Regions from separate parts of the Streptomyces sp. NPDC048612 genome, predicted to be linked through region 2. Evidence: riboswitches for the same ligand, from Rfam matches in the RefSeq annotation. Region 2 holds a riboswitch; each other region holds the start of a gene.

Region 1 (10,303 bases), on a different contig from region 2:
CCGGACCGCTCCAGCAGCTCCGGCGGCACCGAACCGAGGTACGCGGCCTGCAGCGCCAGGTAGATCACCAGGCCCAGCGCGAGCGCGCCGACCAGGGCGAGCGGGATGGCCCGGCCCGGGTTCTTGGCGGCCCCGCCGAGGTTGACCACGGCCTGGAAGCCGTTGAAGGCGAAGACCACACCGCAGGTGGTGACGGCGGTGAGCACGGCCGGCCAGCCGTACGGGGCGAAGCCGCCGTGCGCGGTGAAGTTCGAGGTGTGGAAGCCGGACCCGATCAGGGCGACCACCGCCAGCACCGGGATGGCGAACTTGACCAGGGTGAGCACCGTGTTGGCGCGGGCCAGCAGCTGGACCGACCAGAAGCAGGTCAGCCAGAGCGCGAGGGTCAGCACCAGCGCCATCGCGGTGCCGGACAGGGTCAGCTGATGGGTGGCCGGATCGACCAGGCCCTTCGCCCAGTCGAAGCTCCAGGACGTCATGTACTGGGTGGCCGCGATCGACTCGATCGGGATCAGTGAGGCGGTCGCGATCCACACCGCCCAGCCGGTGAGGAAGCCGAGGACCGGGCCGTGCGAGAGGTGACCGTAGCGGGCCATCCCGCCGGGGATCGGGTAGGCGGAGCCGACCTCCGCGTACGACATCGCGATCATGCCGATGAAGATCACGCCGATCACCCAGGCGACCAGTGCGGCGGGGCCCGCCACCTGGGCGGCGGAGCCGGCTCCGAAGAGCCATCCGGAGCCGAAGATCGAGCCTATGCCGATCATGATCAGGGCGAAGAGGCTGAGCCCCTTGCGCCCGCCGGCGCTCATGTCCATGGAAAGTGTCGTCCGTCCTGGTGGTGCCGCATGCCCCCTCGCTGCCGAAGGGCCGTTGACGTATGCCGCCGACACCTTATTTCGGCCAAATGACGAGAATGGCACCGCACTGCCGGCGCCCCGGCGCGCACCGGCCCCCGCACACCGTGAGCCCGGGGCCAACAGCCCCGGGCTCACGGCCCGTTCACGCCCGGACCGCCGTCAGCCGGCGGTCCGGGAGATCACCGCATGAGACGCGTCACAGCGCCGGGTAGAGCGGGAACTTCCCCGCGAGCGCGGTGACCCGGGCCTTGAGGGCCTCGGCGTCGTAGCCGGGCTTGAGGGCCTCGGCGATGATGTCGGCGACCTCGCGGAAGTCCTCGGCCTGGAAGCCGCGGGTGGCCAGGGCCGGGGTGCCGATCCGCAGGCCGGAGGTGACCATCGGCGGGCGCGGGTCGTTCGGGATCGCGTTGCGGTTGACGGTGATGCCGAGCTCGTGGAGGAGGTCCTCGGCCTGCTGGCCGTCCAGCTCGGAGTCGCGCAGGTCGACCAGGACGAGGTGGACGTCGGTGCCGCCGGACAGCACCGAGACGCCGTGCTCCTTGACGTCGTCCTGGACGAGGCGCTCGGCCAGGATGCGGGCGCCGTCCAGGGTGCGCTGCTGGCGCTCCTTGAAGTCCTCGGACGCGGCGACCTTGAAGGAGACGGCCTTGGCGGCGATGACGTGCTCCAGCGGGCCGCCCTGCTGGCCGGGGAAGACCGCGGAGTTGATCTTCTTGGCCAGCTCCTGGGTGGACAGGATCACACCGCCGCGGGGACCGCCGAGGGTCTTGTGGGTGGTGGTGGTGACCACGTGGGCGTGCGGCACGGGGGAGGGGTGCAGACCCGCCGCGACCAGGCCGGCGAAGTGCGCCATGTCGACCATGAGGTAGGCACCCACCTCGTCGGCGATCCGGCGGAAGGCGGCGAAGTCGAGCTGGCGCGGGTAGGCGGACCAGCCGGCCACGATCAGCTTGGGACGGTGCTCCTTGGCGAGGCGCTCGACCTCCTCCATGTCGACCAGGTTCGACTTCTCGTCGACGTGGTAGGGCACCACGTTGTAGAGCTTGCCGGAGAAGTTGATCTTCATGCCGTGGGTGAGGTGGCCGCCGTGGGCGAGGTTGAGGCCCAGGATGGTGTCGCCCGGCTTGATGAGGGCGAACATGGCGGCGGCGTTGGCCTGCGCACCGGAGTGCGGCTGGACGTTCGCGGCCTCGGCGCCGAAGAGCGCCTTGATGCGGTCGATGGCGATCTGCTCGACCACGTCGACGTGCTCACAGCCGCCGTAGTAGCGGCGGCCGGGGTAGCCCTCGGCGTACTTGTTGGTGAGGACGGAGCCCTGGGCCTCCATGACGGCGACGGGGGCGAAGTTCTCCGACGCGATCATTTCGAGGGTGGACTGCTGGCGGTGGAGCTCGGCGTCGACGGCGGCGGCGACGTCGGGGTCGAGCTCATGGAGGGAGCTGTTCAGAAGCGACATGAGATCTTCCTGGGGAGTCAGGCGGTGCGCGGGGCCCCCGGACGGGGTCCGGGGGGCTTCCGCACGGGCGGTGGCGGGTCGGAGGTCCCCCGTCCGGGCGACGCCGGGAGCGGGGGCGAGCCGGGGCTCAGCTCTGGATGAAGGCGGCGTACTCGTCGGCCGAGAGCAGGTCGCCCGGCTCGCCGCTGATCTTCACCTTGAACAGCCAACCGCCCTCGAACGGGGCGGAGTTCACCAGCGAGGGGTCGGCGACGACGTCCTCGTTGATCGCGGTGATCTCACCGTCGACGGGCGAGTAGAGGTCGCTGACCGACTTCGTCGACTCCAGCTCGCCGCAGGTCTCGCCCGCCGCGACCGTGGAACCGACCTCAGGGAGCTGGACGAACACGACGTCGCCGAGCGCGTTGGCCGCGTGCTCGGTGATGCCGACCGTCGAGGCGCCGTCCTCGGCGCCCGACAGCCACTCGTGCTCCTTGCTGTAGCGCAGCTGCTGGGGGTTGCTCATGGCTCGATTCTCCTGTACGCGAGGGTGTGATCGTGAAGGGGGGCACTCCCCCGGCTACCGCTGGGGGACCCCCCACCCGGAGCGGGTCCGGGGCAGGTCCGGGGGTGGCGGGACACGGGGTGCGCGCCGCCGCCGGTGGCCGCTACTTCTGCCGCTTGTAGAACGGCAGAGCGGTGACCTCGTACGGCTCATGGCTTCCACGGATGTCCACACAGACACCCTCGGTGCCCGGCGTGGCGTACGCCGCGTCGACATAGGCGATGGCGACGGGCTTGCCGAGCGTGGGGGACGGGGCCCCGGAGGTGACCTCGCCGATGACCGTGCCGTCGGCCGTGACGACCGGGTATCCGGCGCGCGGCACCCGGCGGCCCTCGGCGATCAGTCCGACCAGCTTGCGCGGCGGCTGGGTCTCCGCGCGCTCGGCGGCCGTGGCCAGCGCCGCGCGGCCCACGAAGTTACCGCCGTTGGAGGTCTTCTCGAACTTCACGACCCGGCCCAGGCCCGCGTCGAACGGCGTGGTCGCGGTGGTCAGCTCGTGCCCGTACAGCGGCATGCCCGCCTCCAGGCGCAGGGTGTCCCGGCAGGACAGCCCGCAGGGCACCAGCCCGGCGTCCTTGCCCGCCGCGGTCAGCGCCTCCCAGAGGGCGACCGCGTCGGCCGGCCGGACGAACAGCTCGAAGCCGTCCTCGCCGGTGTAGCCGGTACGGGCGATCAGCGCCTCGACGCCGGCGACGGTGCCGGGCAGGCCCGCGTAGTACTTCAGGCCGTCCAGGTCGGCGTCGGTGACCTGCTTGAGGATGCCGGGGGACTCCGGGCCCTGCACCGCGAGCAGCGCGTAGGCGTCCCGGTCGTCGCGGATCGCGGCGTCGAAGCCGCCCGCCCGCGCGGTCAGCGCGTCCAGCACCACCTGGGCGTTGGAGGCGTTGGCGACGACCATGTACTCCTGCTCGGCGAGCCGGTAGACGATCAGGTCGTCGAGGATGCCGCCGGCCTCCTCGCAGATCATGGTGTAGCGGGCGCGGCCCGTCTTGACGCCGCCGATGTTGCCGACCAGCGCGTAGTCGAGGAGATCGGCGGCCTGCGGGCCGGTGACGGTGATCTCGCCCATGTGGGAGAGGTCGAAGAGGCCGGCGCGGGTGCGGACGGCGACATGTTCGTCGCGCTCGCTGCTGTAGCGCAGCGGCATGTCCCAGCCGGCGAAGTCGGTCATGGTCGCGCCGAGCGCGCGATGGGTGGCATCGAGAGCGGTGGTGCGGCGCGCAGCGTCTCCGGCAAGGGTGGTGGTGGGAGACGGGCGGGAGGTACGACGGGGGGCATCAGTCATGGTTCTGGGCTCCCAGGCAGGGGTGACAAGACGTTCTCCCCATCTGTCATCGGAACCTGAGAGGTTCACCGGGATACCGCGAACGGACCCGGTTTGCACCTTGGGTGGAGCCGGCCCTCGGGCTGCGGCTCGCTTTTCAGATCTGCCTCGCCCGCGCGGTATAGGGGCCTGAGAGATTCAAGGGAGGACTTGCTCCTTCGGCGCCCCGCCATCACGGCCGGGGACTCTCCCGCGCAGGTTACAAGCGGCCGGTATGCAGTTGGCGGTGCACGGGTGAGCTGTGATGTGCACGTGGCGGCCACATCATTACACGGGAACGCCGGATAAAGGAGCCCCAGCCGCCGTACCGTCCACGACATGGGCGGATCGCACAATCACCTTGATGGGCATTACCTTTTCTTGACACTCTGCGGGTAGGGGACGGAACCAAACCGGACCAGAACGGGCGGGGAGGGCGATCACGGTGCACAGTGAAGCGGCATTCGGGGCGACTTCAGGGGTCGTGCCCCCGGGCGCCGCGCCGGCGGCGCCGTCCGCCGCCAGGACCCGGGCCGGCCGTGCGTCGCGGTCCGTCCTCCGGCCGGGGCGCGGCGCAGCCGTCGTGGACCTGCGGGGCGAGGCGCGGGCCCCGGGCGCCGCCGAGCTGCGGTTCCCGGCCGGCGACCTGGTGGTGGTCTCCGGACTGCCGGGCAGCGGCAAGAGCACCTTCATGCACCGCGTCGTACCGCCCCTGGACGGGCGCGGCGCCGAGGTGTACCGCATCGACTCGCAGGACGTCCGCGAGCGCTGGGAGCGCGGCAGGCTGCGCCGGCTGCCGTACGGCCTCTACCGCCCGCTGGTGCGGGCCGCCCACTATCTGACTCTGGGCCGCGCGCTGCGCTCCGGTCACAGCGTGGTGGTGCACGACTGCGGAACGCTGGCGTGGGTGCGCCGCTGGATCGCCCGCGCGGCGCTGCGCGGCGGCCGCGGGGCGCATCTGGTGCTGCTCGACGTGGCACCCGAGGTGGCGCTCTCCGGCCAGGAGTCACGGGGGCGCGGGGTGTCCGGGTACGCCTTCGCACGCCACCGCGGGGCGGTGGGCCGGCTGGTCGGCGCCGCGGAGTCGGCCCGGCTGCCGGAGGGCTTCCGCTCGGCCGTCCTCCTCGACCGGCCCGCGGCGGGCGCCCTGGAGACGCTGACCTTCCACTAGTCGCCGGACACCGCCCCCGCACGCCACGGCGCGCGTCTTCTCGTTTAGGGTCTTTGGCCAGATGGCGCGGTTTGGAACGGGTGGGACACATGACATTTCCGGAGCAGGGGATACCGCAGCTGGCATGGCCGGCGAACGAGCTCGAAGAGGTGCTGTCCGCTTCGGTCGGACACCCGGGCGCCGGGGGCCGGATCGTCGAGGTCCTCGGCCGTAGCCGGCTGTGGGTGCCGCTGCCCGAAGGCGGCGGCCCGGAGAGCGCGGGCCCGGGCGCAGCCGGCCTCGACCTGCCCACCGTCGAGCTCGACGGCGCGCCCTACGTCCCGGTCTACAGCTCCGAGCAGGAGTTCCTGCGGGTGATCGGCTCGCACATGTCCTTCACCGTCGCCCCGGCACGGGAGTTCGCCCGCGGGCTGCCGCCGCAGCTCGGTATCGCGGTCAACCCCGACGGCACGGTCGGCGTCCCGCTGCCGCCGCCCGCGGTGGCCGAGCTGTGCCGGGACCGGCATGTGGGTCACCACGACATCGAGGGGCTGCCGAGCGGCGGCCGGGTGCGGCTCTTCGAGCCGGACTGGCAGGACGAGCCGGTGGACTTCCTGGCCGCGGCCGGACTGGAGTTCTCCGGCGCCGGAATTGTCCTGAGTGCCCGGCGTGCCCTGGCAAGCGTCGAGGGCGACACGCCCGCGCTGTTCGTCGGTGTTCAGGTCGCGGCCGACGTCGCCGCCCTCCAGGACGGCACCGCCCGCCAGGCGGTACTGTCAGCCCTGGGACGTGCGCTCGGCGCGGTGCCGATGCCCTGGCCCGTTCAGCTCGTCATGCTCGACCTCGCCCAGGGCGACCCGGTCGCCGGCTGGATGCTGGAGCGTGTGCGGCCCTTCTACGCCCGGGACCACTCGTAGGGCAAGCCCTAAGCTGGTTGGATGACAGGCGGGCGCACCCCACGTGCCCTGCCGAGAGAAGGGACGGACCACGTGAGCGCGGGTGCGCATCAGGGACCGGCGGCGGCCGGACAGCTGGAGCAGCTGCTCCAGCAGATCTCGCCCGGCCGTTACGACGCCTATGAAGCACTGCTGCACGCGCTCGCCGCGGGCCAGGTCTGGATGCTCCTCTGGCAGGGCCGGGCCGGTATGCCCGACGCGCAGTACGGAAACATGGAGGTCGAGGGCCTCGGCTACGCGCCGTGTGTGACCTCGGCGCCCGAACTCGCCGCCTCCGGCTGGAACCGCGACCACGAGGTGGTCACCGGCCCGGAGATCGCCGCCGCGCTCTTCCCCGACCGCTGGGGCCTGTGGCTGAATCCGCACGCCCCCGGCGGCGGTGTCGGTATCCCCTGGCTCGATCTGCGCCGGATCGCCGGCGGTCTCGACCGGCTGCCCGCCGGCCCGCTGCGGATCTCGGAACCGGTCATCGACATCCCGCAGTTCTACGCGCTCCTCGCCCAGAACGCGCACCGTACGCCCGCGGTGCGGTCGCTGCGCCGGGCCTGGGTGCAGCCCGCCCTCGGTGCCCCGTATCTGGCGATCGGTCTGGATCTGTACGACACCGGTCAACCGGCGGTGGACTCGGTGCGGTTGATGATCCAGCAGTCGATCGGCGCGGTCCCGGACGGTCTGCCCGTCTCCACGGTCGCGATGAACGACGAGTACGACCCGGTCGGCATGTGGATGCGGGCCTCCACGCGCCCGTTCTTCGACCGCGACGGCTATGTCCAGCCGCCGGCCCCCGCGCCCTCCTACGGTTACGGCTACCCCCGTCCGTACTGACGCCGGACGGTCGCGCTCCGGCGTGACCCCGGCGTGAATTCGCCCCATGCGTCCCGTGGTTGAACCCCTTTCCCACGGGTTTGTGCTCCGCTCAGCCCGAACTGGTGTCCGTATAACGGAAAGCCGCGGAACACATCACAGTTACGCATCCTTTCCCCTTCAGGGCTGGTGACTGATCGCGAATCGGATGAAGACTCCGGCAACACAGGGTCTCGGCCCTCTGTACGAGCGTCATCCCTTTACGGCGTCGCGCGCACCTTTCGAACCTCATATCAGGCGAACTCCCGCGATGCCGGCACGACTTGCACCAGTGATGTGAATCAGGCCGTTACCGCGGCGTCGCATGGGCCGGCCTCTGTCGGCGAGAGGGGTCAAGGGCACCGTGACCGCACCGATCGAGACCACCGGAGCAGCTGCTGAGGCGCAGCCGGAAGCGGTGCTGAAAGGCGTGGAAGGAAAGCAGATCGAGGGGCGCTCGCTCGGTCAGATCGCCTTGCTGCGCTTCCGGCGGGACCGGGTCGCGGTGGCCGGTGCCATCGTTGTCATCCTGCTCGTCCTCGTCGCCGCGCTCTCCCGTCCCCTCCAGTCCCTGCTGGGGCTGGACCCCAACAGCCCCCACCAGTCGCTGATCGACCCCAACACCACGCTTCCCAAGGGCGACTTCGGCGGGATGAGCGGGGACCACCCCCTGGGGGTGGACCCGAAGTTCGGCCGCGATCTGCTCGCCCGGATCTTGGAGGGCTCGTGGGTCTCGCTCATCGTGGCGTTCGGCGCGACCCTGCTGTCGGTCGCCATCGGCACCGTCCTCGGCGTGGTCGCCGGCTTCTACCGGGGGCGGGTGGACGCCGTCATCAGCCGGATGATGGATGTCTTCCTGGCCTTCCCGCTGCTGCTGTTCGCCATCGCGATCTCCGCCTCGCTGCAGGGCGGCGCCTTCGGCCTGGAGGGCCTGCCGCTGCACCTCTCGGTACTCATCTTCGTCATCGGATTCTTCAACTGGCCCTACATGGGGCGGATCGTGCGGGCGCAGACGCTCTCGCTGCGCGAGCGGGAGTTCGTGGACGCCGCCCGCGGCATGGGGGCGCGCGGGCCGTTCATCCTCTTCCGGGAGCTGCTGCCCAACCTGGTGGGGCCGGTCATCGTCTACTCGACGCTGCTGATCCCCTCCAACATCCTCTTCGAGGCGGCGCTGAGCTTCCTGGGCGTCGGTATCCAGCCGCCGCAGGCGTCCTGGGGCGGCATGCTCAACCAGGCGGTCAAGTACTACGAGGTCGACCCCCAGTACATGATCGTCCCCGGCCTCGCGATCTTCGTCACCGTGCTGGCGTTCAACCTGCTCGGTGACGGTCTGAGGGACGCGCTGGACCCGCGCAGCCGCTGATGGCCGTGCCTGGCACCCGCTCAGAAGTCTCACCAGCGTTTTTCGAAGTCTCGCAGTTTCTACGTATCGACGTATCGACGTTTCTCGACGAACGAAGGGGACACCGACCATCATGCGAAGGTCAGTTCCGGTCGCGGCGATAGCGGCCATCACCAGTGCGGGCCTTGTGCTGGCCGGCTGCAGCGGGGGCAAGGGCTCCTCGGACGGCGCGGGCGAGGCCAACGCCGCCACCAAGGGCGTCGTCAACGCCTCGGACGCGAAGGGCGGCACGGTCACCTACGCGATCAGCGACGCCCCCGAGTCCTTCGACCCGGGCAATACGTACTACGCCTTCATCTACAACTTCAGCCGCCTCTACGCGCGCCCGCTCACCACCTTCAAGCCGGGCCCCGGCACCAAGGGCAACGAGCTGGTGCCGGACCTCGCCGAGTCCATGGGCAAGCCCAGCGACGGCGGCAAGACCTGGACGTACAAGATCCGCAAGGGGGTCAAGTACGACGACGGGTCCGAGGTCACCTCGCAGGACGTCAAGTACGCCGTCGAGCGCAGCAACTTCGCGCGCGACACCCTCTCGCTGGGCCCGAACTACTTCCAGCAGTTCCTCAAGGACAACGACGGCGGCTACAAGGGTCCCTACAAGGACAAGAGCAAGGCCGGTCTGAAGTCCATCGAGACCCCGGACGACCAGACGGTCGTCTTCCACCTGAAGAAGCCGTTCGCCGAGTTCGACTACCTGGTGAGCGCCCCGCAGACCGCTCCGGTCCCGCAGGCCAAGGACAAGGGCGCCGACTACACCAAGTCCGTGCTGTCCACCGGCTCGTACAAGTTCGAGAGCTACCAGGAGGGCAAGAAGCTCACCCTGGTCCGCAACCCGCAGTGGTCGGCGAAGACCGACCCGCTGCGCAAGCAGCTCCCGGACAAGATCGTCCTGAACCTGAAGGTCGCCCAGTCGACGATCGACAAGGACCTCAAGTCCGGGAACACCCTGGTGGACCTGGCCGGCCGCGGTGTCGACGGGCAGACGCAGGCCCAGCTGCTGACCAACTCCGCGGAGAAGGCCAACACCGACAACGCGCTCGGGCAGCGGCTGGTCTACACCGCGCTCAACACCAAGGTGAAGCCGTTCGACAACATCGAGTGCCGCAAGGCCGTCGAGTACGCCATCGACAAGAAGGCCGTACAGACCTCCCTCGGCGGCCCGATCCGCGGTGAGCTGGCCTCCACGGTCCTGCCCACCGACATCGACGGCTACCAGAAGTTCGACCTGTACCCGCAGAAGTACGACGGGGACAAGCTGGACCTGACCGAGGCCAAGAAGCACTGGGACAAGTGCGGCGCCGGCAAGACCACGACCACGATCCTGGCCCGCAACGACCGCCAGGACGAGGTCGACGCGGCCACCTCGGTCATCGACTCGCTCAAGAAGATCGGCGTCACCGCCAAGATCCAGTCCTACCCGACCAGCAAGTACTTCTCGGACTACGCCGGTGTGCCGAAGTTCAACAAGAAGAACAACGTCGGCCTGATCATGATGCAGTGGGGCTCGGACTTCCCGACCGGCTACGGCTACCTCCAGCAGATCCTCAACGGCAAGGCGATCAGCCAGTCCGGCAACACCAACCTGTCGGAGCTGGACGACCCGGAGATCAACAAGCTGCTCGAAAGCGCCATCGCCGACACCGACAAGGCGGCCCGCGAGAAGGCGTACGCCGAGATCGACAAGAAGACGATGGAGCAGGCGGCGATCGTCCCGCTCACCTACTTCAAGGTCCTGATGTACCGCTCGCCCAAGGCCACCAACCTGGTGTCCACCTCGGCCTTCAGCGGT
Region 2 (10,303 bases):
GATCGTCGATGCCGGACACCGCGGCGGCCGCGCTGAGCAGCGTCTCCACGGTCTCCCGGCGGTCGGTGGGACGGGTGTGCCACATGGTCAGTTCCCCCTTGCGTTTCCCTGGTCGATGCCGAGCGCGGCGGCGAGCTTGCGCTTGCCCCGGCTCGCGTAGGAGCGGACGGTGACCTCGTCGACGCCGAGGAGGGCACCGATCTGCGCGTCGCTGTATCCGATGACATGGCGCAGCACGATCACGTCGCACTGCCGCTCCGGCAGCCGGGCGATGGCTGCGTACAGCCCCAACTGGCCTTCCAGCATGGCGAACTGCTGCTGGCACTCGCGCAGCAGCGCATGGGTGACGACCGCGAAGGCGGCGGTCTCGGTGAGCGCGGTGGGCTGGTGGTGGTCGTAGAGCCACTCCACCACGCGTTCCTTGAGGACCGACCAGGCGTACGCCTCCACCGACGCCTGCCGCAGCGCATGCGGCCACAGCCGGCCGAGCTGCCCGTAGGCCGCCCGGGTGACCTCACGGGCCGCGGCCTCGCTGCCCGTGTGCAGATAGGCGTACGTCAGCCACTTCCGCGCATGGGTGGCCAGGAACGCCTCGAAGGTGATCGACAGCCGGTGGTCGAGCGGGTCCGACGGAGAGGGCGGGAGCGCACCGCGGGGGAGTGGGGCTAACTCCGCGGTGCGGACATGCGCCGGAGCGCACGCGGGTAGCGGTCGGTCCCGGTCTGCACTCACGAGCCGTCCTCGTTCCGTTTGACGTGCACCGAGCCGGACGCCGAGGCGCCGCGGGCAGCGGGAGAGCGGTTGCTCTCACCTTCCAATGAACCGGAAAACGACCCCGTTTGTGGCATCGGTGGGGCAAAAATCTGCCGCTGCGTATTCATATGACTACGCATGACCGTGGCATGTGACCCGTCCTGACGGTGGCGCGGCGCGGCGTCGCGGCCTTCTCCGGCGCGCACCGGCCCGTCCCGGGACATTCGGGGCATCGCCCGCCAACAACCGCGCGTGTGGCGGCATTTGGTGCGCTATCCGGAGCGCGCGGCTCACGGAACGGGCATCATGGTGCGCGGGGGAGGCGCCGGGCCGGATGCCGAATCGGGGAGGCAACGCACGATGACCGAGCACGATTCCGTGGTGGACTTACGGCTGGACCGGGCCCACTCGTCCCGGATCTACGACTACTTCCTGGGCGGCAAGACCAACTTCCTCGCCGACCGGATGGCCGCCGGAAGCGTGCTGGGAGTCTTCCCCGCCGCGCTGGTCGCCGCCCGCATCAACCGCGAGTTCATGCACCGCGCCACCCGCGTCCTCGCCGCGTCCGGGCTGCGGCAGTTCCTCGACATCGGCACCGGCATCCCGACCCCGCCGAACCTCCACGACATCGCCCAGGGCCTCGCCCCCGACGCCCGGGTGGTCTACACCGACAACGACCCGATCGTCCTCGCGCACGCCGCGGCCCTGCTGATCGGCACCGCCGAGGGCCGCACGGCGTACGTCCAGGCCGACGTCAACGACCCCGCGGGCATCCTCGCCGCGCCGCAGCTCCTCGACACCCTCGATCTGACCCGCCCGGTCGCGCTCAGCCTGAACGCGCTGATGCACTTCGTCCCCGACGACGGCGAGGACCGCGCCCACACCATCGTCGAGACCCTCAAGGCCGCGCTGCCCAGCGGCAGCGCCCTGGCGCTGAGCCATGCCACACCGGACTTCAGCCCCGAGGCGATGCGGCAGATCATCGAGATCTACGGCGATGCGGGCACCCGGCTCCAGTTCCGCTCCCGCGCCGAGATCCTGCGCTTCTTCGACGGCTGGGAACTGCTGGAGCCGGGCCTCACGCTCTCCCACCAGTGGCGCCCCGACCGCCCCGAGGACGCCACCCATGTGACCGACGCGGAGGCCGCCTGTTACGCGGGCGTGGCCCGCAAACCCTGACGGCCCCAGCGCGCGGCGGCCTCACTCCTTGCGGTAGCCGTAGGCCTCCCCGGCCGCCGCCGCGACCGCGTCCAGATCCGCACCGGCCGCCGCGGTCACCACCGCGGCCACCGCGCCCTCCACGAACGGCGCGTCCACCAGCCGTGCGCCCTCAGGGAGTTCGTCCCCCTCGGCGATCAGTGCCTTCACGGTCAGGACGGCGCTGCCCAGGTCGACCAGGATCGCCACCCCCGCACCGCGGTCCACCGTCCGCGCCGCCTCGGTGATCAGCTCCGCGCTCGTGCCGAGCCCGCCGTCCGGGGTGCCGCCCGCGGCGGCCACCGGCACCGTGTCACCGCCGCCGGCCAGCCCGGTCGCCAGCGTCGCCACCGACTCCGCGACCGGCCCGCTGTGCGACACCAGCACCACCCCGACCGGCACGGCCCCGCCCGTCGTCGCCGCGCTCACTTCGCCACCTCCGCGAGGGCCGCGAACAGCAGCGCCGAGGACGTCGCCCCCGGGTCCTGGTGCCCGATACTGCGTTCCCCGAGGTAGCTGGCCCGGCCCTTCCTGGCCTGCATCGGCACGGTCGCCAGCGCACCCTCCCCGGCCGCCGCGGCCGCCGCGTCGAAGGACTCCGCCAGCGCCGCCACGGCCGGCGTCAGCGCGTCGAGCATCGTCTTGTCGCCCGGCGCCGAACCGCCGAGCTGCCCCACCGCGGCCACCCCGGCGGCCAGCGCCGCGCGCAGTTCCTCCACCGAGGGCTGCGGCGCGTCGCCCAGCGTCTTGCCGGACCGCCGCAGCAGCGTCCCGTAGAGCGGTCCGGACGCCCCGCCCACGCTGGAGATCAACTGCCGTCCGGCGGCGGTCAGCACGGCGCCGGGCGTCACCGGCGGCTCCGCCTCCAGCGTCGTGACCACGGCAGCGAAGCCACGCTGCATGTTCCTTCCGTGGTCGGCGTCACCGATGGGGGAGTCCAGCTCGGTGAGCCGGTCGGCCTCCCGGTCGATGACGGCGGCCGCCGCCGTCATCCAGCGTACGAAGAACGCGGCATCCAGCACCGTTTCGGACACGGGCTACTCTCCTTGGTTGTTCAGGCACTGAGCAAGAAAGCGACAGGGGCAGGGGATACGGGAACGGCGGAGCGCTCACCGCCCCCAGCGGAGCCCCGCCGTCTGCACGGGCGCGTCCCACAGCCGCAGCAGCTCCCCGTCGACCTGGCACAGCGTCACCGAGCAGCCCGCCATGTCCAGCGACGTCACGTAGTTCCCGACGAGCGTACGGGCCACCGCCACGCCCCGCTCGTCGAGCACCCGGCGGACCTCCGCGTTGAAGCCGTACAGCTCCAGCAGCGGCGTCGCCCCCATGCCGTTGACCAGTACCAGCACCGGCAGCCGCGGGTCGAGATCCTCCAGGATCGCGTCCACCGCGAAGTCGGCGATCTCGTGCGAGGTCATCATGGCCCGGCGCTCCCGCCCCGGCTCGCCGTGAATCCCGACCCCCAACTCCAGCTCCCCGGCCGGGAGATCGAACGTCGGGCTGCCCTTCGCCGGGGTCGTACAGGGGCTCAGCGCCACTCCGAAGCTGCGGGACGAGGCCACCACCTGCCGGGCCAGGGCCTCCACCCGCTCCAGTGGCATGCCCTCCTCGGCCGCGGCGCCGGCGATCTTCTCCACGAACAGGGTCGCCCCGGTGCCGCGCCGCCCCGCCGTGAACGTCGAGTCGGTCACCGCGACATCGTCATCGATGAGCACGCTGGCGACCTGCACTCCCTCGTCCTCCGCCAGCTCCGCCGCCATCTGGAAGTTGAGCACGTCCCCGGTGTAGTTCTTCACGAGGAACAGCACGCCATGGCCGCTGTCCACGGCCGCCGCCGCCCGCACCATCTGATCGGGCACCGGCGAGGTGAAGACCTCACCCGGGCAGGCGGCGTCCAGCATGCCCGGTCCGACGAACCCGCCGTGCAGCGGCTCGTGCCCGCTGCCGCCGCCGGACACCAGCGCCACCTTCTCCGCCACCGGCGCGTCCCGCCGCACGATCACCCGGTTCTCGGCATCCACCACCAGCTCGGGATGCGCCGCGGCCATCCCCCGCAGCGCATCGGTGACCACGGTCTCGGCTACGTTGATCAGCATCTTCACGGGTACCTCCGGGTGGGATTTGCAGCCGGGTCTCTGCCCTGTGTTCTACCAGGTGAGAGTCCGTTTGTCTGGTGTCGATCTTGACCGGAGCAGTCACCGCCGACCGGAGCGCGAACGGCGTACCCGGAGCCCGGCCCCCGGGGGTCAGGACTGCTGTGCCCCGCGCGCCAGCAGCATCAGGGCGTCGACGAGTTCCTCGGCGGGCCGGCCGGTGGCGAGGCTGCGCAGCTGCAGCCCGAAGACCATGGCGACGGCGCTGCTCGCCAGCCGTTCGGCGTCCGGGACCCCGAGGCCGGCGAAGATCCGGGTGACCAGCTGGTCGTATGCGGCGAAGGACTCGGTGGCGGCGGTACGCAGCCGCTCGTCACGGCCGGCCTGGATGTAGAGCTCGAAGGGGGCGAGGTGCCTGCTGTCGGTCTGTGTGCACCCGGCGACCTGGCTGACGGTGGCGGACGCCCGGTCGATGTCCATCCCGTCGGTCTGGCACTGGTCGGCGAGTTCGGTGAAGCGCCGGGTCTCCTCCGCGACGAAGTGCAGCAGGCTCTCCCGCAGCATCTCGTGCTGGGTCGCGAAGTGGTACGTGACCGAGCCGAGCGAGACCTGAGCCTCCTTGGCGATCCGCCGGTTGGTGACCGCGGCGATGCCGTCCTCACCGATGATGCGCAGGACGGCGTCGATGATGCTCTGCCGGGTTCCGGGGGACTTGGCCATGGCAGTCATTGTGCCAGCGGCTTCCGCCCGGCACGGCGGGAGGGCGGGGGCCGCTCTGACCAGCGCGGATCGCCCGCCGGCCGGGTCGTCGGCGCCGACGCGGCCAGCGGGTCCGGCGGCATCCGCTGTTGACACGGTCGCCCCTCCTCCATACTGTTCGTTCGAACGAACAGTTTTCTGGAGGCTCGTCCCATGCGCATCGCAGGATCAACCGTTCTCCTGACCGGGGCCGTAGGCGGCATCGGTCAGGCACTCGCCCGTGAACTGGCAGCCCAGGGAGCCAAGTTGGTGCTTTCCGGGCGCCGTCCCGATGCCCTGGAGGCGCTCGCCGGGGAACTCGGCGCCCGCGCGGTCACCGCCGATCTCGCCGACCCGGACCAGGTCGAGCAGCTCGCCGAGGCCTGCCCCGACACCGACATCCTGATCGCCAACGCCGCGCTGCCCTCCTCGGGGGCGCTCCTGGACTACACGCCCGAGCAGATCGACCGCGCGCTGACGGTGAACCTGCGGGCCCCCGTCATGCTGACCCGCGCGCTCGTCCCCCGGATGACCGAGCGGGGCCGGGGCCATATCGCCCTCGTCGGCTCGATCTCCGGGAAGGCCGCCACCAAGTACTCCTCGCTCTACAGCGCCGCCAAGTTCGGGCTGCGCGGCTTCGGGCTCTCCCTCCGCCAGGACCTGCACGGTACGGGGGTGGGTGTCTCCGTGGTCCAGCCCGGCGCCGTCAGCGAGGCGGGCATGTTCGCCGTCACGGGCGCCACGCCGCCGGCCGGCGTGCGCATGGTCTCCCCGGGCCAGGTGGTGGCGGGGGTGATCCGGGCCGTCGAGCGCGATCTGTGCGAAGTCAACGTGGCGCCGGTGGAGTTGAAGGTGCTCAGCGCCATCGCCGGGCAGTTCCCCGGCTTCGCGGAGAAGGTGCAGCGCGGCTCCGGCGCCGAGCGCACCATCAACCAGGTCGTGGCGGCCCAGCGGGAACGGCGGTAGCCGGGGGCCGGTACGCGCGGTGAAGGGGCCGTCGGCCGCGCGCCGTTCATGAAGACGCCCGGCCGGGAATCCCGGCCGGGCGTCTTCGCGGATTCCCCCGGAATCCCTGGCTCTGCGGTGGCCGGGTCAGTCCTGCCGTGCGCCGTCGCGGAGTGCGGCACGGAAGGCCGCCGCACGCGCGGAATGGTGCGGGCGGCGGCGGAGGCAGGCCCAGGCGACGCCGAGGACGACGAACCACACCGGCGTCACCACCAGGGCCCGCAGGGTGTCGGCCTCCTGGGTCAGTGCCCAGATGAGGAACGCGAAGAACGCGAGCACGACGTAGCACATGACGATGCCGCCGGGCATCTTGAACGCCGAGGCCTCGTGCAGGTGCGGACGGCGCCTGCGGTACACGAGGTAGCTGATCAGGATGATCGACCAGACGAAGATGAACAGCACGGCGGACACGGTGGTCACCAGGGTGAAGGCCTCGATGATCGAGTCGTCCATGGCGACCATCACCACACCGGCGAGCAGAAAGATCCCGGACAGGAGCAGGGCGTTGGCCGGTACCTTCCTGGAGGTGAGCCTGCCGAAGCGCCCCGGGGCGTCGCCCTCCTGGGCCAGCCCGTACACCATCCGGGAGGTGGAGTAGATGCCCGAGTTCGCCGACGAGGCGGCCGAGGTCAGCACCACGAAGTTGATCAGCGAGGCGGCGATCCCCAGACCGGCAAGGGTGAACATCACGACGAACGGGCTGCGGTCCGCGCTGATCTCGCGCCAGGGCGTCACCGAAATGATCACGGCCAGCGCGACGACGTAGAACAGCATCACGCGCACCGGGATCGAGTTGATCGCCTTGGGCAGGTTCCGTTCCGGGTTCTCCGCCTCGGCCGCCGTGGTGCCGACCAGTTCGATGCCGACGAAGGCGAAGGTCGCGATCTGGAATCCCGCGACGAACCCCATGGGGCCGGTGGGGAAGAACCCGCCGTCGTTCCAGAGGTTGGAGAAGCTCGCCGCCGCCCCACCGGGCGCCTGGAAGTGACTGAACACCATGACCAGCCCGACGACGATCAGCGCCACGATCGCGACGATCTTGATCAGCGCGAACCAGAACTCGGTCTCGCCGAAGGCCTTCACGGTGGGCAGGTTCAGGGCGATCAGCAGGACGACGGCGGCCAGCGCCGGTATCCACAGCGGCAGATCGTGCCACCAGTAGGCCACGTACCCGGAGATGGCGATGACGTCGGCGATGCCGGTGACGATCCAGCAGAACCAGTACGTCCAGCCGGTGAAGAAGCCGGCCCACGGGCCCAGCAGGTCGGCCGCGAAGTCGGCGAAGGACTTGTAGCGCAGGTTGGACAGCAGCAGCTCGCCCATCGCCCGCATCACGAAGAAGAGCATCACGCCGATGATCATGTAGACGAAGATCACCGAGGGCCCGGCCAGCGAGATGGTCTTGCCCGAGCCCATGAACAGGCCGGTGCCGATCGCCCCGCCGATCGCGATGAGCTGGATGTGCCGGTTGGACAGCTGGCGGGAGAGGTGCTGCTCACCCTCGGGCGGGGGTGTGGAGCCGGCCGGCGTGGTGGTCAGGCCGGTGTCACTGTGTTCAGGCATGGGTGAACCTCGCGGATCTCAAGCCCCGTGCGGGCACGGGACAGGGGGTCTCTCGGAGCATGACCACGCGCCCCAGGGGCGTGCGGCAGGGGCTGCGCGCGCAGACGCGGCAGCCGAACTGAAGGGTGTCAGTACGCTGAACGGGCCCACACAGAAGCCTGACCGTCAGCCCGGGAGCCGGCAGGCGGGTGGCGGTCGGGGGAGAGCGGCAGGAGAGCCATCAGGGGCTCCTCGAATGTCGAGCACGGGCAGGGGCCCGTGCGGCCGAGTGAGCCTCCCCCTCTGTCATGAGCCTGAGAGCTTCGCCGCGCTCAGGGCGCGGCTTGCACCGTCGGCGAGGCGCGTCGGCGCCTGCTTTCCAGAGTTGCCTGCCCGAGCGGTAGGGATGCCTGAGAGTTTCCGGGGAGGTGTTGCTCCTTCGGCGACCGGGTCTGGCTGATCCAGTGCTCTCCCGCTCCGGGGTGAACGGCGATGTGCGGTGAGGCTAGGGCCCCCTCAGCGGCCGGTCAAGGGACCGGCCGAAGGCTGGACGCTACTCCTGGGTAGCGCGGCGCTTCCCCGTAGGGGACGGCGTTTGTGCAGCTCACGGCCTCGCTTCCGGGACCGCCAGGTTACCGGCAGGTCCGTCGGCAGACCCTTGACGGCTGTGTTCCGGTGCCCGTACGTTGCCTCGGGAAAGATCCGGCAGCGTCTGCTCTGCTGACGGTTCCGCGGCGGGAGAGCCCACGTCGGGTGACGACGTGGCGCCGGAGGAGCACCTCCTCCCCGGAGCATCCCGGCCTCACCACCGCGCCGCCCGACAACTTCACATCGCGCTGTTCGAACCGAAGCGGGAGAGCCCTCGCCCACCCTTGGCGAGGCGCCGAAGGAGCAACTCTCCCCAGAATCTCTCAGGCCCCACTACCGCTTCGGCCAGGCGACTCTGGAAAGTCAGGACGTCCTGTCCTGCGCCCACGGTGCAAACCGCCGGACCCGGTGGTGAAGCTCTCAGGTACCGATGACAGAGCGGGGAGGCAACCCGTCCACGGCGCCGCATCCGCGGTGCCCCCACAGGGAGCCTCCCACCATGACCTACCCCGAGTCCTCCGCGCCGGGTGAGTTCGCCACCCGCCACATCGGCGTCGACGACGCCGACCGCACCACCATGCTGGCCGCAGTCGGCTACCCGACGCTGGCCGCCCTCATCGACGCCGCCGTCCCCGGCGGCATCCGGAGCACCTCCGGTCTGAACCTGCCCGCCGCCGCCACCGAGGCCGAAGCCCGCGCGGAGCTGCAGGAGTTCGCCGGACGGAACACCGTGACCGTCCCCATGAACGGACTGGGCTACCACGCGACCACCACCCCCGCGGTGATCCGGCGCAATGTGCTGGAAGACCCGTCGTGGTACACCGCCTACACGCCCTACCAGCCGGAGATCAGCCAGGGCCGGCTGGAGGCACTGATCAACTTCCAGACCATGGTCGGCGACCTCACCGGACTGCCGACCGCCAACGCGTCGCTGCTCGACGAGGCCACCGCGGTCGCCGAGGCCGTCACGGTGATGCGACGCGTCGCCGGCCGTAGCCGCCACCGCGTCCTGGTCGACCGTGACACCCTGCCGCAGACCCTCGACGTCCTGCGCACCCGGGCCTCCGCGGTCGGCATCGAGGTCGTCGGGATCGACGTCGCCGAGCCGCTGCCGCAGGAGGACTTCTTCGGGGTGGTGCTGTCCTACCCCGGCTGCTCGGGAGCCGTCCGCGACCTGCGCGGGGTGACCGCGGCGGCGCGCGAGCGCGGGGCGCTGGTCACCGTGACCGCCGACCTGCTGGCGCTCACCCTGCTCGTGCCACCGGGGGAGTTCGGCGCCGACCTCGTCGTGGGATCGTCCCAGCGGTTCGGCGTCCCCCTGTTCTACGGCGGACCGCACGCCGGCTACATCGCGGTCCGCGAAGGGCTCGAACGGCACCTGCCGGGCCGGCTCGTGGGCGTGTCCGTGGACGACGCCGGCCGGCCCGCCTACCGCCTCGCCCTGCAGACCCGCGAGCAGCACATCCGGCGCGACAAGGCGACCTCCAACATCTGCACCGCGCAGGTCCTGCTGGCCGTGGTCGCCTCGATGTACGCCGTGCACCACGGCCCCGAGGGGCTGACCGGGATCGCCCGGCGGACGCACCGGCACGCCGCGCGCATCGCCACCGGGCTGCGGAACAGCGGGATCACGGTGGTGCACCCCGAGTTCTTCGACACCCTGCTGGTGCGGGTCCCCGGCCGGGCCGGGGAGGTCGTCGCGGCCGCGCACGACAAGGGGCTGCTGCTGCGGCTGGTGGACACCGACCACGTCGGCGTCTCCTGCTCCGAGGCCACCTCGCACGACCACGTCCGGCTGGTGCTCGACGCCTTCGGCGCGGCGGGGGACGACCCGGACGGCCCGGCCGACGGCGCTTGTCCGGCGCTGCCCCCGGACCTGCGGCGCACCTCCCCGTTCCTCACCCACCCGGTCTTCCACCAGCACCGGTCGGAGACCGCGCTGCTGCGCTATCTGCGCCGGCTCTCCGACCGTGACTTCGCGCTGGACCGCGGGATGATCCCGCTCGGGTCCTGCACGATGAAGCTCAACGCGACCACGGAGATGGAACCGGTCAGCTGGCCCGGCTTCGCCGACCTGCACCCCTTCGCGCCGCTCACGGACGCTGCCGGGTATCTCGCCCTGGTCGGGCAGTTGGAGGGCTGGCTGGCGGAGGTCACCGGGTACGCCAAGGTCTCCCTCCAGCCGAACGCGGGCTCGCAGGGCGAACTCGCCGGCCTGCTGGCCATCCGCCGCTACCACCGGAGCAACGGCGAAGGCGGACGCGATGTGTGCCTCATCCCGGCAAGCGCGCACGGCACCAACGCGGCCTCGGCCGCCATGGCCGGGATGCGCGTCGTCGTGGTGGCCTCGCGGCCCGACGGCACGGTCGATCTCGACGATCTCGAAG
Region 3 (10,303 bases), on a different contig from region 2:
CCGAGCATCCGGCCGGCCTACGGCTCCGGCACCCAGCGGCTCTACAGCTTCCGGGACGTCGTGGTCCTGAAGATCGTCAAGCGGCTCCTGGACACCGGGGTGTCGCTGCAGAACATCCGCACCGCCGTCCAGCATCTGCGCTCGCGCGGGCTGGCGGATCTGACGCGGATGACGCTGATGAGCGATGGGGCGACGGTCTACGAGTGCACCTCGCCCGACCAGGTCGTGGATCTGCTCCAGGGCGGTCAGGGCGTCTTCGGGATCGCCGTCGGGGTGGTCTGGCGGGACGTGGAGGGCGCGCTGTCACAGCTCCACGGGGAGCGCGTCGACACGGGCGAGACGCTGATCGGGAAGAACCCGCAGGACGAGCTGGCGCGGCGGCGTCACCGCGCGGGCTGAGTCCCCGGGCGGAGCGCGCGGCCCGGCATCGGGCCGATTGTCAGTGGCATGGGGCAGCATCGGAGATGTGAGACCCGCGCCGACGATCCTGCATCTGGACATGGATGCGTTCTTCGCGGCCGCCGAGCAGGCGGCCAAACCGAGCCTGCGCGGAAAGCCGGTGGTGGTCGGCGGGGTCGGCGGCCGCGGTGTGGTCTCCACGGCCTCGTACGAGGCGCGGGTCTTCGGGGTCCGGTCCGCGATGCCGACGGCCCAGGCGCGTCGGCTGTGCCCCAACGCCGCCTATCTCAGTCCTCGCTTCACCCTGTACCGCCAGGTGAGTGAGGCGGTGATGGAGCTGCTGCACACGCTGTCGCCGTTGGTGGAGCCGCTGAGCCTGGACGAGGCGTTCGTCGATCTGGAGGCGGGCGGGGTGCCGGCCGAAGGGGCGGCCGTACGGGCCGTGGGGGAGCAACTGCGGCGGGACATCCGGTCCGCGACGGGGCTGACCGGCTCGGTGGGGCTGGCCGGGGCGAAGATGCTGGCGAAGATCGCCTCCGAGGCGGCCAAGCCGGACGGCCTGGTGGTGATCGAGCCGGGCACGGAACGGGAGCTGCTGGGCCCGATGACGGTGCGGACGCTGCCCGGGGTGGGGCCCGCGACGGCCGAGACGCTGCGCCGGGCCGGGATTCATACCGTCCAGGAGACCGCGGAGGCCGGTGAGGCGGAGCTGGTGCGGCTGCTGGGCAGGGCGCACGGCGCGGGGCTGTATGGGATGGCGCTGGGGCAGGACGACCGGCCGGTGGTGGCCGAGCGGGACGCCAAGTCGATCTCCGTCGAGGACACCTTCGAGGTGGACCTGACCGACCGGACGCGGGTGCGGAGCGAGGTGCTGCGGCTGGCGGACCGGTGCGTCCAGCGACTGCGGGCGGCCGGGCGTTCCGGGCGGACGGTGGTCATCAAGGTGCGCAACTACGACTTCTCGACGCTGACCCGTTCCGAGACGCTCCGCGGGCCCACCGACGATCCGGCGGTGATACGGGAGGCTGCTGTGCGCCTGCTGGAGACGGTGGACACCACCGGCGGGGTGCGGCTGCTGGGCGTGGGGGTCAGCGGGCTGGCGGACTTCACGCAGGAGGATCTGTTCGCCCAGCTCGCGACGGAGCGGGAGGCGGCGGAGTCGGCCGCGGCGGCCGCTGCCGCGGCGGCGGAGCGGGCTGCCGGGGGCGTGGAGCGGCGGGAGGCCGAGGAGGAGCCGCCGCGGCGCTGGCATCCGGGGCTGGACGTGGTGCACGAGGAGTACGGCGCCGGCTGGGTGCAGGGGAGCGGGGTGGGGAGGGTGACCGTCCGCTTCGAAACGCCATGGTCCGCACCGGGGAGGGTGCGGACCTTCGCTGTCGAGGACCCGGCGCTGCGGCCGGGGGAGCCCCTGCCGCTGGTGGGCGGGGCGCCGGCGGATGGTCAGTCGTCCGAGCCGGCGATCTTGCCGAAGTTGGTGTCGCCGGAGCCCGGCACCGGATCGGAGGTCGGGGAAGAAGTATCCAGGCGATAGTGGTGATAGAGCTGAAGTTCCTGCTCAGGGGAGAGATGACGGCCCACGCCGAAGTCCGGGGCGTCCTTGATCAGTTTGCGGTCGTAAGGAATGTGCAGTCCCTCTTCGGCCATTTTGCTGGGTTCCAGGGGGACGAACGCATCCCGGCTGAAGAGTCCGGTGCGTACGGCCGCCCACTCCGGTTCCCCCGTCGCATCGTCGAGGTAGACCTCGTCGATGGTCCCTATTTTCGCGCCGTTACGGTCGAATGCTTTGCGGCCGATCAGGCTTCGGGGATCGATATCGGTTTGCACGGCCCCTCCAATTGGTCGCAACTGCCCTGTGACAACTACCAAACGGCACATTTCATGCCCCGGCCACTCGAAGGAGCCTTCGAGAGCCACGCTGGTAGGCTGGCGATTGGCCGCAGACCCCGTGCGGGAGAGTCCTTGTCGTTCGCGACCAGGGCGCCGAAGGAGCAACTCCTCCCCGGAATCTCTCAGGCACCCGTACCGCATGGACGAGGTCACTCTGGAAAGCAGGGCGGGCCACGGAAGGCACAGCGCCGGGACCCCTCCTCACCGACGGTGAAAGCCGGGCCGCTCCTGGGCGGGCCGGTGAAGCTCTCAGGTTAGATGACAGAGGGGGAGGCCGTCCGGGCACCCGCGCCGTGGTGCCCCTCGTAGGTCGCACCGACCAGGAGGCCCCCGCAGATGACCACCAATCGCATCTCCTTGACCGAGCTGGAAAGCGGCACCCCCTTCGAGCGCCGGCACATCGGTCCCGACCAGGCGGCGCAGGCGAAGATGCTCGCGCACATCGGCTTCGGGTCGCTGGACGAGCTCACCGCCACCGCCGTGCCCGATGTGATCAAGAGCGCCGAGGCGCTCGGCCTGCCGCAGGCCCGTACCGAGGCCGAGGTGCTCAAGGAGCTCCAGGGCCTGGCGGACCGCAACCAGGTCCTCGCTTCCATGATCGGTCTCGGCTACTACGGCACGTTCACCCCGCCGGTGATCCTGCGCAACGTCATGGAGAACCCGGCCTGGTACACGGCGTACACGCCCTACCAGCCGGAGATCTCGCAGGGCCGCCTCGAGGCGCTGCTGAACTTCCAGACCATGGTCGCCGACCTGACCGGACTGCCCACCTCCGGCTCCTCGCTGCTGGACGAGGGCACCGCCGCCGCCGAGGCGATGGCGCTCTCCCGCCGTGTCGGCAAGGTCAAGCAGGGCGTCTTCCTGGTCGACGCCGACTGTCTGCCGCAGACCGTCGCCGTGATCGAGACCCGTGCGGAGCCCACCGGCGTCGAGGTCGTGGTCGCGGACCTGTCCGACGGCATCCCGGCCGAGATCGCCGAGCGCGGTGTGTTCGGTGTGCTGCTCCAGTACCCGGGCGCCTCCGGTGCGGTGCGCGACCCCCGCGCCCTCATCGAGCAGGCCCACGAGCTGGGCGCGATCGTCACCGTCGCCGCCGACCTGCTCGCCCTGACGCTGCTCACCTCACCCGGTGAGCTGGGCGCGGACATCGCCGTCGGCACCACCCAGCGCTTCGGTGTCCCGATGGGCTTCGGCGGACCGCACGCCGGCTTCATGGCCGTCCGTGACCAGTTCGCCCGCAGCCTCCCCGGACGTCTGGTGGGCGTCTCCGTCGACGCCGACGGCAACAAGGCCTACCGGCTGGCGCTGCAGACCCGTGAGCAGCACATCCGCCGGGAGAAGGCCACCAGCAACATCTGCACCGCGCAGGTGCTGCTCGCCGTCATGGCCGGGATGTACGCGGTCTACCACGGGCCCGAGGGCCTGCGGACCATCGCCCGGCGCACCCACCGCTACGCCGCGGTCCTCGCCGAGGGCCTGCGGGCCGGCGGGGTGGAGATCGTGCACGACGCGTACTTCGACACCCTGACCGCGCGGGTGCCCGGCCGGGCCGCCGACGTCGTCGCCGCCGCCCGCGAGGCCGGTGTCAACCTCCGGCAGGTCGACGCGGACCTGGTGGGCATCGCCTGTGACGAGACCACCGGGCGGGCGCAGCTGGCCGGTGTCTGGAGCGCCTTCGGGGTGCAGGGCGACGTCGAGCAGCTGGACGCGGCCGCGGCCGAGGCGCTGCCGCAGGGGCTGCTGCGCCACGACGACTACCTCGCGCACCCGGTCTTCCACGAGTACCGCTCCGAGACGGCGATGCTGCGCTACCTGCGCACCCTCGCCGACAAGGACTACGCGCTGGACCGCGGCATGATCCCGCTCGGCTCCTGCACGATGAAGCTGAACGCCACCACCGAGATGGAGCCGGTCACCTGGCCCGCGTTCGGCCAGCTGCACCCGTTCGCGCCGGCCGGCCAGGCCGAGGGCTACCTCACGCTCATCCAGGAGCTGGAGGAGCGGCTGGCCACGGTCACCGGCTACGACAAGGTCTCCATCCAGCCGAACGCCGGGTCGCAGGGCGAGCTGGCCGGCCTGCTGGCCGTGCGCGCCTACCACCGTGCCAACGGCGACGAGCAGCGCACGGTCTGCCTGATCCCGTCCTCGGCGCACGGCACCAACGCCGCCAGCGCCGTGATGGCCGGGATGAAGGTCGTCGTCGTCAAGACCGGTGAGGACGGCGAGGTCGACACCGACGACCTGCACGCCAAGATCGAGAAGCACCGTGACGAACTCGCGGTCCTGATGGTGACCTACCCCTCCACCCACGGGGTGTTCGAGGAGCACATCACCCAGATCTGCGCGGCGGTGCACGAGGCCGGCGGTCAGGTCTACGTCGACGGCGCCAATCTCAACGCGCTGGTCGGGCTCGCCGAGCCCGGCAAGTTCGGCGGCGACGTCTCGCACCTGAACCTGCACAAGACGTTCTGCATCCCGCACGGCGGCGGTGGCCCCGGTGTCGGCCCGGTCGGTGTGCGCGCCCACCTGGCGCCGTACCTGCCCAACCACCCGCTGCAGCCGGGCGCCGGCCCCGAGACGGGCGTCGGGCCGATCTCCGCCGCTCCCTGGGGCTCGGCCGGCATCCTGCCGATCTCCTGGGCGTACGTCCGGCTCATGGGCGGTGAGGGCCTCAAGCGCGCCACCCAGGTCGCGGTCCTCAGCGCGAACTACATCGCCAAGCGTCTGGAGCCGCACTACCCGGTGCTCTACACCGGCCCCGGCGGCCTGGTGGCGCACGAGTGCATCATCGACGTCCGGCCACTGACCAAGGCGACCGGTGTGAGCATCGACGATGTGGCCAAGCGGCTGATCGACTACGGTTTCCACGCGCCGACGATGTCGTTCCCGGTGGCCGGCACGCTGATGATCGAGCCGACGGAGAGCGAGGACCTCGCGGAGCTGGACCGGTTCTGTGACGCGATGATCGCGATCCGTGCGGAGATCGAGAAGGTCGGCTCGGGGGAGTGGGACAAGGACGACAACCCGCTGCGCAACGCCCCGCACACCGCGGGCGCGCTCGGTGGGGACTGGACGCACCCGTACACCCGTGAGGAGGCCGTCTTCCCGGCCGGTGTCTCCGTCGCCGAGAAGTACTGGCCGCCGGTGCGCCGGATCGACGGTGCCTACGGCGACCGAAACCTCGTCTGCTCCTGCCCGCCGCTGGACGAGTACGACAACTGACCCACGGCAGCAGCAAGGGCCCTCGGCAGATCTGCCGGGGGCCCTGTGGTTCGTGGTGAGCGCGGCGGGTCAGGCGGCGGCGCCGACCCGGGCGCGGTGCGGGGCGATGACCTGCCCGTCCGGGAGCAGCTCACCGGTGTCCTCGAAGAGCAGGACGCCGTTGCAGAGCAGGCTCCAGCCCTGCTCCGGATGGTGCGCCACAAGGTGTGCGGCCTCCCGGTCGGTGGAGTCTGCTGACGGGCATGGCGGTTGGTGCTGGCACATGGAAGTTGTCTTTCGCTGCGGTGAGGTGAACGTCGTCGTGCGGCTCGATGAGGGGTTCATGGCCGCTCCCCCGTTTCTGTCGGTCGGTCCCAGTGTTGCCCCACGGACGCGATTCCGCAGGGATTTCGCAGCAGCGGTACTCACTCGGTAGGGACGCGTCACCCGTGCGGGCGGTTGCTCCCAATTGCACTCCTCCCCAAGAGGGTTGGCAGTGGTATCCGCGGACTAGGCCGCGTGGGTGAGCACGCGTGAGCGCCCCGTGGCCGGACGGGGCCGCGGGGCACGCTCGGGCGGGACGGCGGGCGCCGCAACTCGGGGCGGCGCCGCCGGGTCAGGCGGGTTCGGCGAGGAGCGGCGCGGGGGCGAGGCGCAGGGTGAGCCGGGGGAGCAGGTCGGCGAGGTGCTGGGGGCGGTGCGCGGCGATACCCGGCGGGGCGGGCGCCAGCGGCACCAGCAGGTCGGCGGGTGCGGGCAGCCCCCCGGCGCCGTCGGAGGCGAGGTCGTGATGCAGCCACAGCGTGAGCATGTACAGCTCGGGTACTGACAGCAGACGCGGCTGGTAGGGCGTGGCGAGTGACTCGGCCTGGGCCAGTGCCCGCTCGGTCGCGGCGACGTAGGGGCCGCCGCAGAAGCGCCCGAAGGTCCAGCCGTCCGCGGTGAGGACCGTCTCGGCGGCCGCCACGGCCCGCTCCCCGCCGCGGATCAGGAAGCTCCAGCCGGCCAGCCGGGTGTGCGGGGTGCCGCCGGCCCGGCTGATGTCGTCCCAGACGTGGATGGGCAGCGGGTGGTCGGGGCTGAGCGGGCCCTGATGGGCGCGCAGCGCGGAGACCGGGGCCTCGCGGACCGCGGAGGGCGAGCCGAGAGCGGCGAGAACACTGCGCAGGGCGGGCGCGGGGGCAGGGGGAAGGTGCAGCGGCATGGTGGGTCGCCTCTCACTTCGGAGACACGGCGGAGCGTGGCTCGGAGACACGGTGGTGCGTGGCGGGTGCAAACGGCGTTGTCTGCGGGCGGGGTCAGAGCATGGCCGGTTCGGGGCCGCGGCCCGGCGGGGTCGGCCGCGGTGCCCGGAGTCGGTGAGAGCGCCTGGACGCTGGGCGCCAAGTCTCTGCCTCGTAAGCGGAGTTTATACGACGTATGTTCCGAAAGTGTTTCTGCTACCGGCCTTGTGGATTTCCGGCAAGGGGAAATCAGGACCGCTGTGCGAGGTGCTTTCCACCGCTTTGTGCGGCGTTTCGGGGACGCCACCTCGTATTGCCGCGGTGGCGCGGTAGGCCGGAACTGGCCGGTCTTTCTCACAAACGAATTGCCGCTGGTGATTGCCGAGCAGATATGCCTGTGGGCCGTGCCGGATGCTGCACCACTTCGAGCCTATCGGCACCGGCATGCCGTCGCGGCGTTATTGATCAGATTGCTGTGGGCATCATCGACCGTAGCGCGAACCCCGGCGGTGTCGGGGACGGCCCCAAGTGGCCCGTGGCCGCGGGCTGTTCACTGAAGGAGGGACCCTTCGATGGGGGAGAAGGTCGCTGCGGACGGGATCGACCTGGCGGACCGGGAGCGTTACCGAAGAAAGCTGCACGACTGCCTTGAGGGATTGCACCGGCTCCTGGCGGAGAAGCGGTTCGACCGTCCCAGAGATCTTATGGGGCTGGAGATCGAACTCAATCTCGCCGGCGCCGACGGACTGCCCCGCATGATGAACACTCAAGTACTGGAGCGCATCGCCAGTGGTGATTTCCAGACCGAACTCGCCCAGTGCAACCTAGAGGTCAACATCCTGCCGCACCGCTTGAGCGGCCGGGTGCTCGACCAGCTCGCCGAGGAACTCCGTACGGGGCTCGGCTATGCGGAAAGGAAGGCCAGGGAGGTCGCCGCCCGGATCGTGATGATCGGCATTCTGCCGACCCTGCACGCCACCGACCTCACGGCCGCCAGCCTCTCCGAGAACGACCGTTACGTCCTTCTCAACGACCAGATGCGGGCGGCCCGCGGCGAGGACTTCGCCCTGGACATCCGGGGCGTCGAGCACCTGGTCTCCCGCTCGCCCTCGATCGCGCCGGAGGCCGCCTGTACGTCGGTCCAGCTGCATCTCCAGGTGACGCCGGGCCGCTTCGCCGCCGTCTGGAACGCGGCACAGGCCATCGCCGCGGTACAGGTGGCGGTCGGCGCCAACTCGCCGTTCCTCTTCGGCCGTGAGCTGTGGCGCGAGTCGCGGCCGCCGGTCTTCCAGCAGGCCACCGACACCCGCTCGCCCGAGCTGCAGGCCCAGGGTGTGCGCCCCCGTACCTGGTTCGGTGAGCGCTGGATCGACTCCGCGTACGACCTGTTCGAGGAGAACGTGCGCTACTACCCGCCGCTGCTGCCGGTGTGCGGGCCACAGGAGCCGCTGCGCATCCTCGATGAGGGCGGGGTGCCCGACCTGGCCGAACTGGTCCTGCACAACGGCACGGTCTACCGCTGGAACCGCCCCGTCTACGCGGTCGCCGACGGTGTCGCGCACCTCAGGGTCGAGAACCGGGTGCTGCCGGCCGGCCCCACCGTCACCGACGTCATCGCCAACACCGCCTTCTACTACGGCCTGGTGCGGGTGCTGGCCGAGGAGCCGCGTCCGGTCTGGTCGCGGCTGCCGTTCGCCGCGGCGGCCCACAACTTCGACACCGCCTGCCGGTACGGCATCGACGCCACCCTGGAATGGCCGCGTCCCGGGCGGTCGGGCGGAACCGCGGGCATCCCGGCCGTACGGCTGGTGCGCGAGGAGCTGCTGCCGCTGGCGGCACGCGGGCTGGACGCCTGGGGCGTGGAGCCGGCCGACCGTGACCACTACCTCGGCATCATCGACGAGCGCTGCCGGCGCCGGGTGAACGGGGCGTCCTGGCAGGCCGCGGCCTTCCACCACGCGCGGCGCCAGGGCCTGGACCGGGATGCCGCGCTCGCCGCGATGACCCGGCGCTACAGCGAGTTGATGCACACGGGGAAGCCGGTGCACACCTGGCCGGTCGCCTGGTCCGTGGGTGGGCGCGCCGCCGTACCGGAACCACGGCAGGCGGCGACCGAGGGGGCGTAGCCCGGAGTCCCGCAGCCGTTCAGCGTGGTCCGTCGCCGCCTGCCGCCATGATGGCCTTGAGCATCACCTGGTGGATCTGCGACGGGTCGCTGACCCGGTGTGTCGAGCCGCCGGTCGGCGCGGCGAGGCGGGCCAGGGCCGAGGTGTCGGCCTCCGGGCCGACCGCGAGGGCGATCAGCGGCACCGGCCGCTTCGGGTCGGAGAGCTTCTCCAGCTTGCTCACCAGGGCGTCGAGACCGATGCCGTGGGCGTCGTCGTTGGTGCCGTCGGTGACGACGACCAGCGCGTTGAACTTCCCGCTCGCATAGGACGAGCGGGCCTTCTCGTAGGCGGCGAGCGTGGTGTCGTACAGGCCGGTGGCGCCCTGCGGCTCGGGGGCCAGCGAGCGGAAGGCGCCGGCGAGCGCTTCGCGGTGGGTGCCGCCGTCCTTGCCCCGGCCGCCGAGCCGCTCGGTGGGGGACAGCTCCACATAGTCCGTGTCGCCGCCGAGCGAGGTGGCGAACTTCCACAGCCCGATCTCGTCGTCGGAGGTGAAGGTGGTCAGCGCCTGGAGGAGGGAGTTCTTGGCGAGGTCCATACGGGACCGGCCGCTGTGTCCCGGGACGGGTGCGCTCATCGAGGACGAGGCGTCCACGACGGTGGAGAGCCGGGCGCTCTGCACCGTGATCGTCCACATGCCCATCAGGGCCTGGAGTTCCTTCGCCGTCGGCGGCTCGGCGGCGTCGGCGGAGTACGGCTGGGGCGCGCGCCCGCCGGCGGCGCGGACCACCTTCGGGTCGGCCTCGCCGTTGGGGCCCCGGAAGCCGGACCGGCGCAGCTCACGCTGGCCGGCGGGCTCGCTCAGCAGCGTCATGAAGCGGTTGGCGGCGCGCGACTGGTCCGGGGACGTCTCACTGTTGTCGACCAGGGTGTACGGGTAGTCGAGCCGGGCCGTGCCGTCCTTCGGGTAGAGCAGGTCCAGCTCCGGCCCGCCGTCCGCACGTCTGTTGTGGGCGAAGGCGGCCTGCTCGGACAGCAGCAGCGCCTGGTTGCGGCGCGGATTGCGCTGCTCGGCGGTGGAGCCGTCGCGGGGCAGGGTGGCCATGGCCTGCCGGTCGTCTTCCGCGGCCCGCTGGTTGAGCAGCCGTGCCGTGGCGGCGGTGCGGGTGTCCGCGGCGGCGGGGTCCGGTGCCGCCTTGGCGTCGGCGGCGCTGAGGCGGGCCAGGGAGAGCAGTCCGGTGGCGCTGTGGGAGGGGTCGGCGACGCCGAGGTGGAGGGCGTCGCCGGAGGTCGTGGCCCGGGTCAGTTCCGTCCAGGTATAGGTCTTCGCCGGCCAGCCCAGCGACCTGGCGGCCTGGGGCACGGCGCCCAGTGCGACCGGGGACGAGGCGAGGGTACCGGCGGTGGCCAGCGGGGTGCCGCGCTCGGCGCCGACCCGGTCCACCCACAGGCTCGAATCCGGTATCCAGACCTGGAATTCGGGATCGA

Evidence for each region. Region 2 has a riboswitch for glycine ahead of gcvP (aminomethyl-transferring glycine dehydrogenase). Riboswitches for the same ligand answer to the same signal wherever they lie in the genome.
Region 1: it holds a riboswitch for glycine, as region 2 does, so the genes downstream of both, gcvT (glycine cleavage system aminomethyltransferase GcvT) here and gcvP (aminomethyl-transferring glycine dehydrogenase) in region 2, are expected to answer to the same signal.
Region 3: it holds a riboswitch for glycine, as region 2 does, so the genes downstream of both, gcvP (aminomethyl-transferring glycine dehydrogenase) here and gcvP (aminomethyl-transferring glycine dehydrogenase) in region 2, are expected to answer to the same signal.

What each region holds. Positions count from the first base shown of each region.
Region 1 covers NZ_JBICVV010000016.1:88,466-98,768, reverse strand. Annotated here, with positions in the region: gene ACGFN2_RS23490 (APC family permease) at 1-818, opposite strand, end outside; gene glyA (serine hydroxymethyltransferase) at 1,057-2,316, opposite strand; gene gcvH (glycine cleavage system protein GcvH) at 2,444-2,821, opposite strand; gene gcvT (glycine cleavage system aminomethyltransferase GcvT) at 2,964-4,145, opposite strand; glycine riboswitch at 4,292-4,387, opposite strand; gene ACGFN2_RS23470 (AAA family ATPase) at 4,648-5,334, shown strand; gene ACGFN2_RS23465 (enhanced serine sensitivity protein SseB) at 5,424-6,230, shown strand; gene ACGFN2_RS23460 (enhanced serine sensitivity protein SseB C-terminal domain-containing protein) at 6,303-7,094, shown strand; gene ACGFN2_RS23455 (ABC transporter permease) at 7,477-8,475, shown strand; gene ACGFN2_RS23450 (ABC transporter substrate-binding protein) at 8,588-10,303, shown strand, end outside.
Region 2 covers NZ_JBICVV010000018.1:87,537-97,839, reverse strand. Annotated here, with positions in the region: gene ACGFN2_RS25000 (hypothetical protein) at 1-85, opposite strand, end outside; gene ACGFN2_RS24995 (sigma factor-like helix-turn-helix DNA-binding protein) at 88-732, opposite strand; gene ACGFN2_RS24990 (SAM-dependent methyltransferase) at 1,114-1,932, shown strand; gene dhaM (dihydroxyacetone kinase phosphoryl donor subunit DhaM) at 1,954-2,379, opposite strand; gene dhaL (dihydroxyacetone kinase subunit DhaL) at 2,376-2,972, opposite strand; gene dhaK (dihydroxyacetone kinase subunit DhaK) at 3,060-4,052, opposite strand; gene ACGFN2_RS24970 (TetR/AcrR family transcriptional regulator) at 4,197-4,763, opposite strand; gene ACGFN2_RS24965 (SDR family NAD(P)-dependent oxidoreductase) at 4,956-5,747, shown strand; gene cycA (D-serine/D-alanine/glycine transporter) at 5,874-7,349, opposite strand; glycine riboswitch at 7,625-7,716, opposite strand; glycine riboswitch at 7,717-7,813, opposite strand; glycine riboswitch at 8,170-8,265, shown strand; gene gcvP (aminomethyl-transferring glycine dehydrogenase) at 8,416-10,303, shown strand, end outside.
Region 3 covers NZ_JBICVV010000003.1:557,605-567,907, reverse strand. Annotated here, with positions in the region: gene ACGFN2_RS08630 (MerR family transcriptional regulator) at 1-399, shown strand, start outside; gene ACGFN2_RS08625 (DNA polymerase IV) at 467-1,930, shown strand; gene ACGFN2_RS08620 (PRC-barrel domain-containing protein) at 1,840-2,223, opposite strand; glycine riboswitch at 2,338-2,434, shown strand; gene gcvP (aminomethyl-transferring glycine dehydrogenase) at 2,623-5,508, shown strand; gene ACGFN2_RS08610 (DUF5999 family protein) at 5,578-5,772, opposite strand; gene ACGFN2_RS08605 (hypothetical protein) at 6,104-6,691, opposite strand; gene ACGFN2_RS08600 (glutamate-cysteine ligase family protein) at 7,283-8,836, shown strand; gene ACGFN2_RS08595 (substrate-binding domain-containing protein) at 8,856-10,303, opposite strand, start outside.